DNA from 2 places in the Nonomuraea bangladeshensis genome. Region 2 is predicted to be linked to the other one. Evidence: predicted binding sites of a transcription regulator. Region 2 holds the regulator's gene; the other holds the start of a gene.
The links. Region 2 encodes HrcA, which represses chaperone genes, less so after heat shock. Its sites were predicted from a motif close to TTGGCACTCTCNNNNNGAGAGTGCCAA; they were not measured.

Region 1: the regulator HrcA is predicted to act here: its motif matches at 2,112-2,138, upstream of groES (co-chaperone GroES).

What each region holds. Positions count from the first base shown of each region.
Region 1 is NZ_BAAAMV010000013.1:56,924-62,516, reverse strand. It holds gene groL (chaperonin GroEL) at 23-1,642, opposite strand; gene groES (co-chaperone GroES) at 1,712-2,023, opposite strand; gene ABD292_RS39425 (NAD-dependent epimerase/dehydratase family protein) at 2,222-3,076, opposite strand; gene ABD292_RS39420 (MarR family winged helix-turn-helix transcriptional regulator) at 3,167-3,751, shown strand; gene ABD292_RS39415 (THUMP-like domain-containing protein) at 3,763-4,938, shown strand; gene ABD292_RS39410 (apolipoprotein A1/A4/E domain-containing protein) at 5,132-5,593, shown strand, end outside.
Region 2 is NZ_BAAAMV010000001.1:575,336-580,928, forward strand. It holds gene ABD292_RS02470 (hypothetical protein) at 1-412, shown strand, start outside; gene ABD292_RS02475 (16S rRNA (uracil(1498)-N(3))-methyltransferase) at 434-1,162, opposite strand; gene dnaJ (molecular chaperone DnaJ) at 1,164-2,300, opposite strand; gene hrcA (heat-inducible transcriptional repressor HrcA) at 2,312-3,325, opposite strand; gene ABD292_RS02490 (hypothetical protein) at 3,738-4,271, shown strand; gene ABD292_RS02495 (DUF3097 domain-containing protein) at 4,290-5,099, shown strand; gene ABD292_RS02500 (DUF4870 domain-containing protein) at 5,096-5,593, shown strand, end outside.

The DNA of each region.
Region 1 (5,593 bases), on a different contig from region 2:
GGTGAAGCGGAAAGAAGGCCGATCAGTGGCCGTGGCCGTGACCGTGGCCCTGGCCGGCGGCCGGAGCCTCCTCCTCGGGCTTGTCCACGACGAGCGCCTCGGTGGTGAGCAGCATGCCCGCGATCGAGGCGGCGTTCTGGACGGCCGAGCGGGTGACCTTGACCGGGTCGATGACGCCCTGGCCGATGAGGTCGCCGTATTCGCCGGTGGCGGCGTTGAGGCCGTGACCCGCCGACAGCTCGGCGATCTTGTGCGTCACGACGTAGCCCTCAAGGCCGGCGTTCTCGGCGATCCAGCGGGCCGGCTCGACCAGCGAACGGCGGACGATGCCGACGCCCGTGGCCTCGTCGCCGCTCAGGCCGAGGTCGTCGAGCTCCTTGCCGACGTGGATGAGCGCGGAGCCACCGCCGGAGACGATGCCCTCCTCGATCGCCGCGCGGGTGGCGGAGATCGCGTCCTCAAGGCGGTGCTTCTTCTCCTTGAGCTCGACCTCGGTGGCCGCGCCGACGCGCAGCACGCACACGCCGCCGGCGAGCTTGGCCAGGCGCTCCTGCAGCTTCTCGCGGTCCCAGTCGGAGTCGGACTGCTCGATGGCGAGCTTGATCTCCTTGACGCGGTCCTCGATGGCCTGCGCGTCACCGGCGCCGTCGACGATGGTCGTGGTGTCCTTGGTCACCACGACGCGGCGGGCGGTGCCGAGCACCTCCAGGCCGACGTGCTCCAGCTTGAGGCCGACCTCCTCGCTGACGACCTGGCCGCCGGTGAGGATGGCCATGTCCTGCAGCATCGCCTTGCGGCGGTCGCCGAAGCCGGGGGCCTTGACGGCGACGGAGGTGAACGTGCCGCGGATCTTGTTGGTGACCAGGACGGCCAGGGCCTCGCCCTCGACGTCCTCGGCGACCACGAGCAGCGGCTTCTTGGTCTGGGCGATCTTCTCCAGCAGCGGCAGGAAGTCCGCGATGGAGGAGACCTTGCCCTGGGTGAGCAGGATGTAGGCGTCCTCCAGGACGGCCTCCATGCGCTCGGGGTCGGTCACCATGTAGGCCGACAGGTAACCCTTGTCGAACTGCATGCCCTCGGTGAACTCGAGCTCCATGCCCATGGCGTTGGACTCTTCGACGGTGAGGACACCGTCCTTGCCCACCTTGTCGAACGCCTCGGCGATCAGCTCGCCGATCTTGGCGTCCTGGGCGGAGATGGTGGCGACGTTGGCGATCTCGTTCTTGTCGCCGACCTCGCGGGCCACCGAGAGCAGCTTGTCGCTGACCGCCTTGGCGGCCTTGTCGATGCCGCGCTTCAGCGACAGCGGCGAGGCGCCGGCGGCGACGTTGCGCAGGCCCTCGCGGACCATGGCCTGGGCCAGGACGGTCGCGGTGGTGGTGCCGTCACCCGCGATGTCGTTGGTCTTGGTGGCCACTTCCTTGGCGAGCTGGGCGCCGAGGTTCTCGTAGCGCTCCTCCAGCTCGATCTCACGAGCGATGGTCACGCCGTCGTTCGTGATCGTCGGCGCACCGAACTTCTTGTCGATGACGACGTTGCGGCCCCGCGGGCCGAGGGTAACCTTCACGGCGTCCGCGAGGGCGTTGACGCCGCGCTCCAGGGCGCGCCGCGCGTTCTCGTCGAACTCCAGGATCTTCGCCATGCTGAAAGTCCTCTCCTGGCGTCGAAAGCCCCGGCCGCCCTAAAGCGCCCGGGGCTCGACGCATCCGGCCTACTTCTCGATGATCGCGAGAACGTCGCGGGCGGAGAGCACGAGGTACTCCTCGCCGTTGTACTTGACCTCGGTGCCGCCGTACTTGCTGTAGAGGACGATGTCGCCCTCGGAGACGTCGAGCGGAATCCGCTTCTCGCCGTCCTCGTCCCAGTTGCCCGGACCCACCGCGAGGACTCGGCCCTCCTGCGGCTTCTCCTTGGCGGTGTCAGGGATGACCAGGCCGGAAGCCGTGGTCTGCTCGGCCTCAAGCGGCTGAACCACAATGCGGTCGCCGAGCGGCTTAACGGGAACCTTGGTGGCGGTCGTCACGATCGGACCTCCCCTTCAGATGTGAATGATCAGAAGAGGCGACCAGCTGGGCCTGCCGTCGCGGGTGTCAGACCTGCCTCGTCGCACGTTGGCACTCTCAAGGGGAGAGTGCCAACAGGAAACATATGCAAGAGGGCCTTGACAGTCAACACGAACGCGTCCGCGTCTGCTGACAGCGATCGGAACAACGGGTGTCGATCAGGCGTACGAGCCCTCGGTGAGCTCGGCGACGATCCCCGGCCGGGTCGGGGTCCAGCCGAGCTCGCGGCGGGTGCGCGGCGCGCCGACCCGCTGGCCGAGGGCCAGGGCCTCGGCGAATCCGGCCCCGAGCGCCTTCGCGGCCTCCTCCAGCGGCCAGGGCTCGGCGGCCTCCTTGACGCCGGCCGCGCGGGCCGCCGCCTCGGCCACGTCCGTGAGCGGCACGGCCTCCTCGCTCACGCCGTGGTAGACCGCCGCCCCGCCGCGCTCCACGACCGCCGCGACGAGCTCGGCGAGGTCGTCCACGTGCACGAACGTCCAGGTGGGCGCCGTGCCGTCGGCCGAGACGTACACGCCGGTGCCGCGCTCGGCGGCCAGGCCGCGAAGGAGCGCGGGGATGCCGGAGCCCCTGCCGTGCACCACGCCCGGCCGTACGACGGAGCCGCCGCCGCCGAGCACCACCCGCTCCACCTCGTCCCGGTACGCCACGAGCGGAATCGGCCGGGCCGGGCTGTCCTCGTCGCCCCCGTCGACCGCGCCGAGCACCCACACGCCGCTCAGGTACACCATCCGCGCCCCCGCGGCGGCCGGGACACCCGCGACGGCGAGGTCGGTCTCACGGTCGCCGGTGAGCTGCCCGGCGTGCACGACGACCTCGACACCCGGCTCCAGTGCCGCCTGCAGCGCGGCAGGGTCCGACAGGTCGCCGTACCGCTCGCCCGACGCCGCCGGCACCCGCCTCGCGCCGTCGGCCGACGGGCGTACGTACGCGATCACCTCGTGGCCCCCCGCGACCAGCCGCTCCACGACGGCCGCCCCGATGTAACCGGTCGCGCCGATCACCAGAACCCGCATCACTCTCACCTCAAAAAGTTCGACATTGAAGTCTTCCACGCCGAAGATAGCGCCAGGCGTCGAACATTTCAATGTCGTAGGATCGAGCGCATGGACGAGGCGATCGACGCGGTCGACGAGATCATCGGCCAGTGGGCGCGGGCGCGGCCCGGCGTCGACGTGTCCCCCACGGGCGTGGTCGGCAGGGTCACGCGCGCCTCCCGGCTGCTGGACCGCGCCGCCAGGGAGTTCCTGGCCGAGCACGGGCTGGAGGCGTGGGAGTTCGACGTGCTCGCCACGCTCCGGCGCGCCGAGGACGTCCGGATGTGCATGAAGGACCTCTCGGCCGCCGCCATGGTGAGCCCCGGCGCGCTCACCAACCGCATCGACCACCTGCTCGACCGCGGGCTCGTCGATCGGTGGCCGGCCCCGGGCAACCGGCGGATGACGTTCGTCGGGCTGACCGAAGAGGGCCGGCGGGTGGCCGACGACGTGCTCGAACGGCACGCGGCCAACGAGGCCCGCCTGCTGTCCGGGCTCTCCGCGGACGACCAGGAGGCCCTGGCCGCCCTGCTCCGCAAGCTCCTGCTGTCCCTGGGCGACACCCCCGCCGTCTCGTGCGCCGCCGGGGACGCCGCCGCGACCACTACGGAGACCGTCACGAGCGGCGTCACGAGGGGTTCCGCGACGCGATAACGTCGGGCAACGTGGACCTCGACGCCTTCCGACAGCTCCTGACCTCCCGCGGCCGGCAGGCGCTCGCCGAGGCCGTGGAGCTGACCGCCACGGGGGCCGATCCCGTCGCCGCCGCCACCAGGCTGCGCCGCACGTACGACGCCGCGCTCACCTCGGCCGCGCTCACCCAGGCGGCGCTCCGCGAACGGGCGCGGGCGAAGTTCGGCGAGGACGCCGAGGTGATGTTCTTCACCCCGCACGGCCTGGAGCAGTCCACCCGCAAGGAGGTGGCCGAGCACCGCGCCCGCCGCCTCGCAGGAGCGCGCGTGATCGACGTCTGCTGCGGCGTCGGCGGCGACCTCCTCGCCCTGGCGCGGGCGGGCTGCACCGTGACCGCCGTGGACATCGACCCGCTGACCGTCGCCGTGGCCAGGGCGAACGCCGAGGCGCTCGGCGTCGCCGACCGGGTGAGCGTGGTCGTGGGCAACGCGGGGGCGGTGCGGCCCGAGGACTACGACGCGCTCTTCGCCGACCCGGCCAGGCGGACGGGGCGGGGCCGCACGTTCGACCCTCTGGCGTACTCTCCGCCGTGGCCGACGGTGCTCGACCTGGTGGCGCGGGCGGACCGTGCCTGCGTCAAGGTCGCCCCGGGCATCCCCTACTCCTACATCCCCGAGTCCGCCGAGGCCGAGTGGGTCTCGTACAAGGGGGAGGTCAAGGAGGCGGCCATCTGGACCGGCCCCGGCAGCCGCTCGATGCGCCGCGCCACCCTGCTGCCCGGCGGGCACACCCTGGCCGCCACCGGCCCCGAGAGCCTGGCGCCGGTCGGCGCGCTGGGCCGCTACGTCTACGAGCCCGACGGCGCCGCGATCAGGGCGCACCTGGTGCGCGAGGTGGCCGGCCTGGTCGGCGGGCGGCTGCTCGACCAGCAGATCGCCTACATCGCCGCCGACGAGCCGATCGACACCCCGTGGGCCGCGCGTTATGCCGTGGACGAGGTGATGACGTTCTCGCTGAAGAAACTCCGGGCGGCGCTGCGTGAGCGACAAATCGGAAATGTCACCATCAAGAAGCGCGGCTCCGCTCTCGACATCGAACGGCTCCGAGCCGACTTGCGACTCAATGGGGAAAAGTCAGCGGTAATCATCCTGACTCGCATTATGGAACGCCCATATGCCTTTATCTGCGACACCTCCCCGAGTGCCTGACCACGGATAACGGTCGATCTCTCGCCAACCACGATCTTTCCATTCGGCGCTTCCGGACCTTGATCGAGGGGCTAAGGTTGGCGGGCGGGAGTTCTCCCCCTGATGCGGTTGTCGCGTTCTCGCCATTTCACGTGCAAACCGGACCTATCCCACCGCTGCGCAACAGACCGCCGGCGAGCGAAGGAGCCTTTCGGTGGACAATTCCAACCACACGACCCTTCTCACGGCAGGGGGCTACACGAACGTCTCCGAGAGGATGCGAGACCTGCTCAACCGCGCGTCACAGGACCACGTCTACGAGCAGCGCACGCAGGGGGCCGTCCTCGACGAGATCCGCCAGCGGCTCGAAGGCATGGAGTGGCTGCTGCGGGAGGTGCGCGAGCGCGAGCTGGGCGGCCTCAGCGGCGCTCTGGAGTCGGTCAACGGGCGGCTGGAGGACATCTCCGCCAAGCCGCCGATGTGGGCGGAGGGGCTGGCACAGCACGTCGAGGCCGTACGCGACCACGTGGACGCCGTCGGCGACCGGGTGGGCCACGTGGACGCCCGCGTCGCCCCGGTGTCCGAGCTGCCGAGCCTCTGGGCCGATCTCGGCACCGTGGGCGAGAACGTCGACGAGGCGCTCAAGCGCCTGCAGTCCGTGCTGGAGACCACCGAC
Region 2 (5,593 bases):
CGAGAGCCCGATCACGGTGGTCGATCAGGAGACCACGGGCAGGGTGCCGTCCAACTCCTCCACCACCCGCTCCCATCAGCCGCCCCCGCCTCCGCCCAGCCAGGACAACCCGGTCGTCGTGCCGCCGGAGCCCACCACCGAGTCGCCGAGCAAGCCGCCCAGGACCGCCGGGTCCACGAGCCGGCCGTCGCCGACCCCGCGTACGGAGACCACCACCACCTGCCCGCCCGTGGCCGCGACCCCGGGCGACGACTGCCCGGCCACGTCGGCGTCGCCGGCGCCCACGGAGGCCGACCCCGCCGCTCAGCCCTCGACGTGCCCCACCGAGCAGTGCCCGGCCGACAGCATCAGCGAGAGCCCCGCCGAGATCGCCACCCCGCTCATCGAGACCGGCGGCGGCACCACCCCTTAGCACCAGGTGTCGACCGGCGGCTCACCACCGGCCCGTGCGCGTGAGCAGCACGGCCGCCGCCGCCACCCCCGCCGTGGACGTGCGCAGCACCGTCGGCCCGAGCAGCGCCGGCGCCGCCCCCGCGGCCTTGAACCGGTCGAGCTCCTCGTCCGAGACGCCGCCCTCCGGCCCGACGACCACCACGATGTCGCCCTCGGCCGGCAGCGCCACCTTCGACAGCGGCTCGGCCGCCTCCTCGTGCAGCACCAGCCCGAGCGCCGCCCCGGCCAGCAATTCCGCCACCCGCGCGGTGGTGGCCGGCTCGCTCACCTCGGGCAGGTGGAAGCGGCGGGACTGCTTGCCCGCCTCGCGCGCGGTCGCACGCCAGCGGCCGAGGCCCTTGGCGACCTTGTCGCCCTTCCACTGGGCGATGCTGCGCGAGGCCGACCAGGGGACGATGACGTCCACCCCGGCCTCGGTCATCATCTCGACGGCCAGCTCGCCCCGGTCGCCCTTGGGCAGCCCCTGGACCACGGTCAGCCGCGGTCGCGGGGCCGGCACCTCGTAGCGGCGCAGCACGTCCAGGCCGAGCGCGTCCTTGGACGCCTCGCGCACCACGCACTCGGCGACCCGGCCGGCCCCGTCGGTGAGATCGACCCGCTCGCCGGCCCGCAGACGGCGCACCGAGGCGGCGTGGCGCCCCTCGGGGCCGTCGAGCGTCAGCTCCGGACCGTCGCCCAGCTCGGGGGCGATGAACACCGGAACGCTCACGTCACCTGCCGTTGAACGCGTCGCGCAGGCGCGAGAAGAAACCCTGCTGGCCCGGCGCGAACTTGCCCGGCGGGCGCTCCTCGCCCCGCAGCCTGGCCAGCTCGCGCAGCAGGTCCTCCTGCTGGGTGTCGAGCTTCGAGGGGGTCTCGACGTTGACGTGGATGAGCAGGTCGCCCCGGCCGGACTCGTTGAGGCGCTGCACGCCCCGCCCGAACATGGTGATGACCTGGCCGGACTGCGTGCCGGGCCGGACGTCGACCTCCTCGGTGCCGTCGAGCGTCTCGACCGCGAGCACCGTGCCGAGCGCGGCGGCCGTCATCGGGAGCTGGACGGTGCAGTGGAGGTCGTCGCCGCGCCGCTCGAAGATCTCATGGGCGCGCTCGACGATCTCCAGGAACAGGTCTCCGGGCGGGCCGCCGCCGGGGCCGACCTCGCCCTCGCCGGCGAGCTGGATGTGGGTGCCGTCCTCGACGCCCGCCGGGATGCGGACCTTGATGGTGCGGCGGGTGCGCACCCGGCCGTCGCCCGAGCACTCCTGGCAGGGGTGGCGGATGATGGTGCCGAAGCCGCCGCACTGCGGGCACGGCCGCGAGGTCATGACCTGGCCCAGGAACGAGCGGGTGACCTGGGAGATCTCGCCGCGCCCGTTGCACATGTCGCAGGTGTCGGGGTGGGTGCCGGGCGAGGCGCCGGCGCCGTGGCAGACCTCGCAGACCACGGCCGTGTCGACGACCAGCTCACGAGTGGTGCCGAACGCCGTCTCGCGCAGGTCGAGCTCGACCCGGATGGTGGCGTTGCGACCCCGGCGGGCGCGCGAGCGCGGGCCACGGGCGCCCGCGGCGGTGCCGAAGAAGGCGTCCATGATGTCGCTGAACGGGAAGCCGGCGCCGAAGCCCCCGGCGCCCGCTCCCGCGCCGGCGAAGGAGGAGTCGCCCCCCAGGTCGTACATCTGGCGCTTGTTCGGGTCGGACAGCACCTCGTAGGCCTGCGTGATCTCCTTGAACCGCTCCTGGGTGTCAGGATCGGGGTTCACGTCGGGGTGCAACTCGCGGGCGAGCCGGCGGTATGCCTTCTTGATCTCGTCCTGACTCGCGTCACGCCGCACCCCGAGGGTGGCGTAATAGTCGCTGTTTGCCACTTATCGACCTCTTATGATGCAGCCAGGATCTGGCTGACGTAGCGAGCCACCGCGCGCACGGCGCCCATCGTCACGGGATAGTCCATCCTGGTGGGACCCAGCACACCGAGCCGGGCGAGTTGGTTGTCGCCAAGACCGTATCCGGTCGCGACCACGGATGTGCCCTGGAGGTAGGGGTTTTCCGAGCCGATCCGTACGGTGAGGGCGGACGGGGTGTCGGGGGAGGTCTCGCCGAGCAGCCGCATGAGCACGACCTGCTCCTCCAGCGCCTCCAGCACGTCGCGCAGGCCGACGGAGAAGTCCGCTCCGGCGAGGTTGGCCGCACCCGCGAAGACGATCTTTTCGTCGTACCGCTCCACCAGGGTCTCCAGCAGCACGGACAGGATCGTGGCGGCGGCCGGCCGGTCCTCCACGGGCAGCCGCTCCGGCAGGTCGGCGACCAGCTCGGGAACGCTGCTGAGCTGGCAGCCGTCGAGGCCGGAGTTGAGCACCGCGCGCAGGTGCGCGATGCGGGTGTCCTCCAGCGCCTCGGGCAGCTCGACGACGCGCTGCTCGACGCGGCCGGTGTTGGTGATGAGCACCAGCATGACGCGGCGCTCGCTCAGCGGCACCAGCTCGACGTGCCGGACGGTCGAACGGGTGAGCGTGGGGTATTGCACGACGGCCACCTGCCGGGTGAGCTGCGCGAGCAGCCGCACCGTGCGCATCACCACGTCGTCCAGATCGACGGCGCCGGCCAGGAACGTCTCGATCGCCCGGCGCTCGGCGCCGGACAGCGGCTTGATCTGCGAGAGCCGGTCGACGAACAGGCGGTAGCCCTTGTCCGTCGGCACCCGCCCCGCACTCGTGTGCGGCTGGGTGATGTAGCCCTCCTCCTCCAGCGCGGCCATGTCGTTCCTGACCGTCGCCGGGGAGACCTTCAGATTGTGGCGCTCGGCCAGCGCCTTGGAGCCCACCGGTTCGTTGGTGGACACGTAGTCCTCGACAATGGCGCGGAGCACCGCCAGCTTCCGTTCGTCGAGCACGTGCTCACCTCCTGCCTCTGCCCGTAGGGAAAACGCGGTGCCTAGCACTCTGTGTTCCCGAGTGCCAAGTGTACGGCTCTCGCCCACAGGGTGCGATGACACCGGCTCCCATCCTCTTGCTAGCGTCTTACAAGCGACAGGCTTCACACTTGCGGACATGTCGGACGAAGCACAGCCCCCGTACGGGCCACCGCCCGGACAGGGTCCGTACCACCATCAGCCATTCCCGCCTCAGCCCGGATACGGCCCGCAGCCCGGCTCCCAGCCCGCATACGGGCCGCAGCCCGGATACGGTGGGCAGCCGGGATACGGCACGCCTCCACAGCCGTATGGTCCGCCGCCTCAGTACGGACAATACGGCCAACAACCACAGTTCCCACCACGAATCGATTCCAAAGCCATCAAACCCAGCTTGTGGTGGGTCGGCGGCGCCTGGATCGTGGCCGTGCTCTGCGGCGTCCTCGGCATCGTGCTCTTCGTGAACGGCGTCGCCGGCGGCGTGAACGACCTCGCGCCCACCAAGACGTTCGCCTCGGGGGAGAACGTCACCGTCACCGTGGACCCGGCCGACAAGCCCGCCGTCTACCTCTCCTCCGACACGCCGGTCACATACTCGTGCCAGATCGCCGGCGGATCGGGGCAGGCCAAGCTGGCCAAGACCGGCGGCTCGCAGACCGTCACGGTCAACGGCGTCGTGTGGGAGCAGATCCTCGTGGTCAACGCGCCCGCCAAGGGCGACTACCAGCTCACCTGCAGCAACGAGGAGTCGGCCGCGGTCAAGTACGGCGTCGGCAAGCCGCTGTCGTCCGCCGCCGGCGGGGTGGTCGGCGGGGTCGTCGCGCTGCTCGCGATCCCCGGCGCGGGCATCCTGCTCGCGATCATCGCCACCATCGTGGTCCTGGTGCGCCGCTCCTCCGCGCGCAAGCGCCTTGCGGCCGCCGGGTGATTTGCTACGGTCCCCCCTGTGTACGACGGTGATGTTCTGGCGGGTAACTGGCGGCGGCCCGGCAAGGGCAAGATTCCGAAGGTGCCCGCCGAGCCGGATCTCGTCGTGGAGGACGCCGACAGCGGCTTCTGCGGCGCCGTGGTGGCCTGCGACAAGGAGGCCGTCACGCTGGAGGACCGGTTCGGCAGGCGGCGGCTGTTCCCGCTGGCGCCGGCCGCGTTCCTCCTGGAGGGCAGGCCGGTGACCCTGGTGCGCCCCGCGCCGGCCGCCGCCCCCGAAGGCCCCCGGCGCAGCGCGTCGGGCTCCATCGCCGTCGAAGGGCTGCGGGCCCGCGTGGCCAGGGAGAGCCGCATCTACGTCGAGGGCGTGCACGACGCCGCGCTCGTGGAGAAGATCTGGGGCCACGACCTGCGGGTCGAGGGGGTCGTGGTCGAATACCTCGAAGGCGTGGACCACCTGCCGGACATCGTCGCCGAGTTCGGCCCCGAACCGGGGCGGCGGCTGGGGGTCCTCGTGGACCACCTCGTCCCCGGCTCCAAGGAGAGCCGGATCGCCGCCGAGATCACCTCGCCGGACGTGCTCGTCGTGGGGCATCCGTTCGTCGACATCTGGCAGGCGGTCAAGCCGTCCGTGCTGCGCATCCCCGCCTGGCCCGAGGTGCCGCGCGGGGTGCCGTGGAAGGAGGGCGTGATCGCCGCCCTGGGCTGGCGCCTGGAGCCGGCCGACGCCTGGCGGCGCATCCTCGGCGCCGTCTCGACCTTCACCGACCTGGAGCCCGAACTGCTCGGCCGGGTCGAAGAACTGATCGACTTCGTTACGGAGACATGATGAGCCAGGATCCCCACGCCCCGCCGCCGGACGACGACGCGACCCGGTACGTCCCGCCGTCGGCCGTCCCCCAGCAGCCGGGCTACGGCTACGGCCAGCAGCCGCCCTCCCAGCCCGGTTACGGGTACGGGCAGGAACCCCCTTCCCAGCCCGGCTATGGATACGGCCAGCAACCCCCTTCCCAGCCCGGCTACGGATACGGGCAGCAGCCCGGCTCCCAGCCCGGCTACGGGTACGGGCAGCAGCCCCCGTCCCAGCCCGCCTACGGGTACGGTCAGCAGCCCGGTTACGGGTACGGCGAGCAGCCCCCGTCACAGCCGGGCTACGGCTACGGCCAGCAGCCCGGCTACGGCTACCAGCAGCAGCCCCCGCCCGGCTACGGCTACGCGAAGCCCCCCGGCGGCCCGTACGTGCCAGGAATGCACGGCCCCCGCCCCGGCACCGACGACACCACGATGGCGATGCTGGCGCACCTGCTCGGCCTGCTCGCCTCC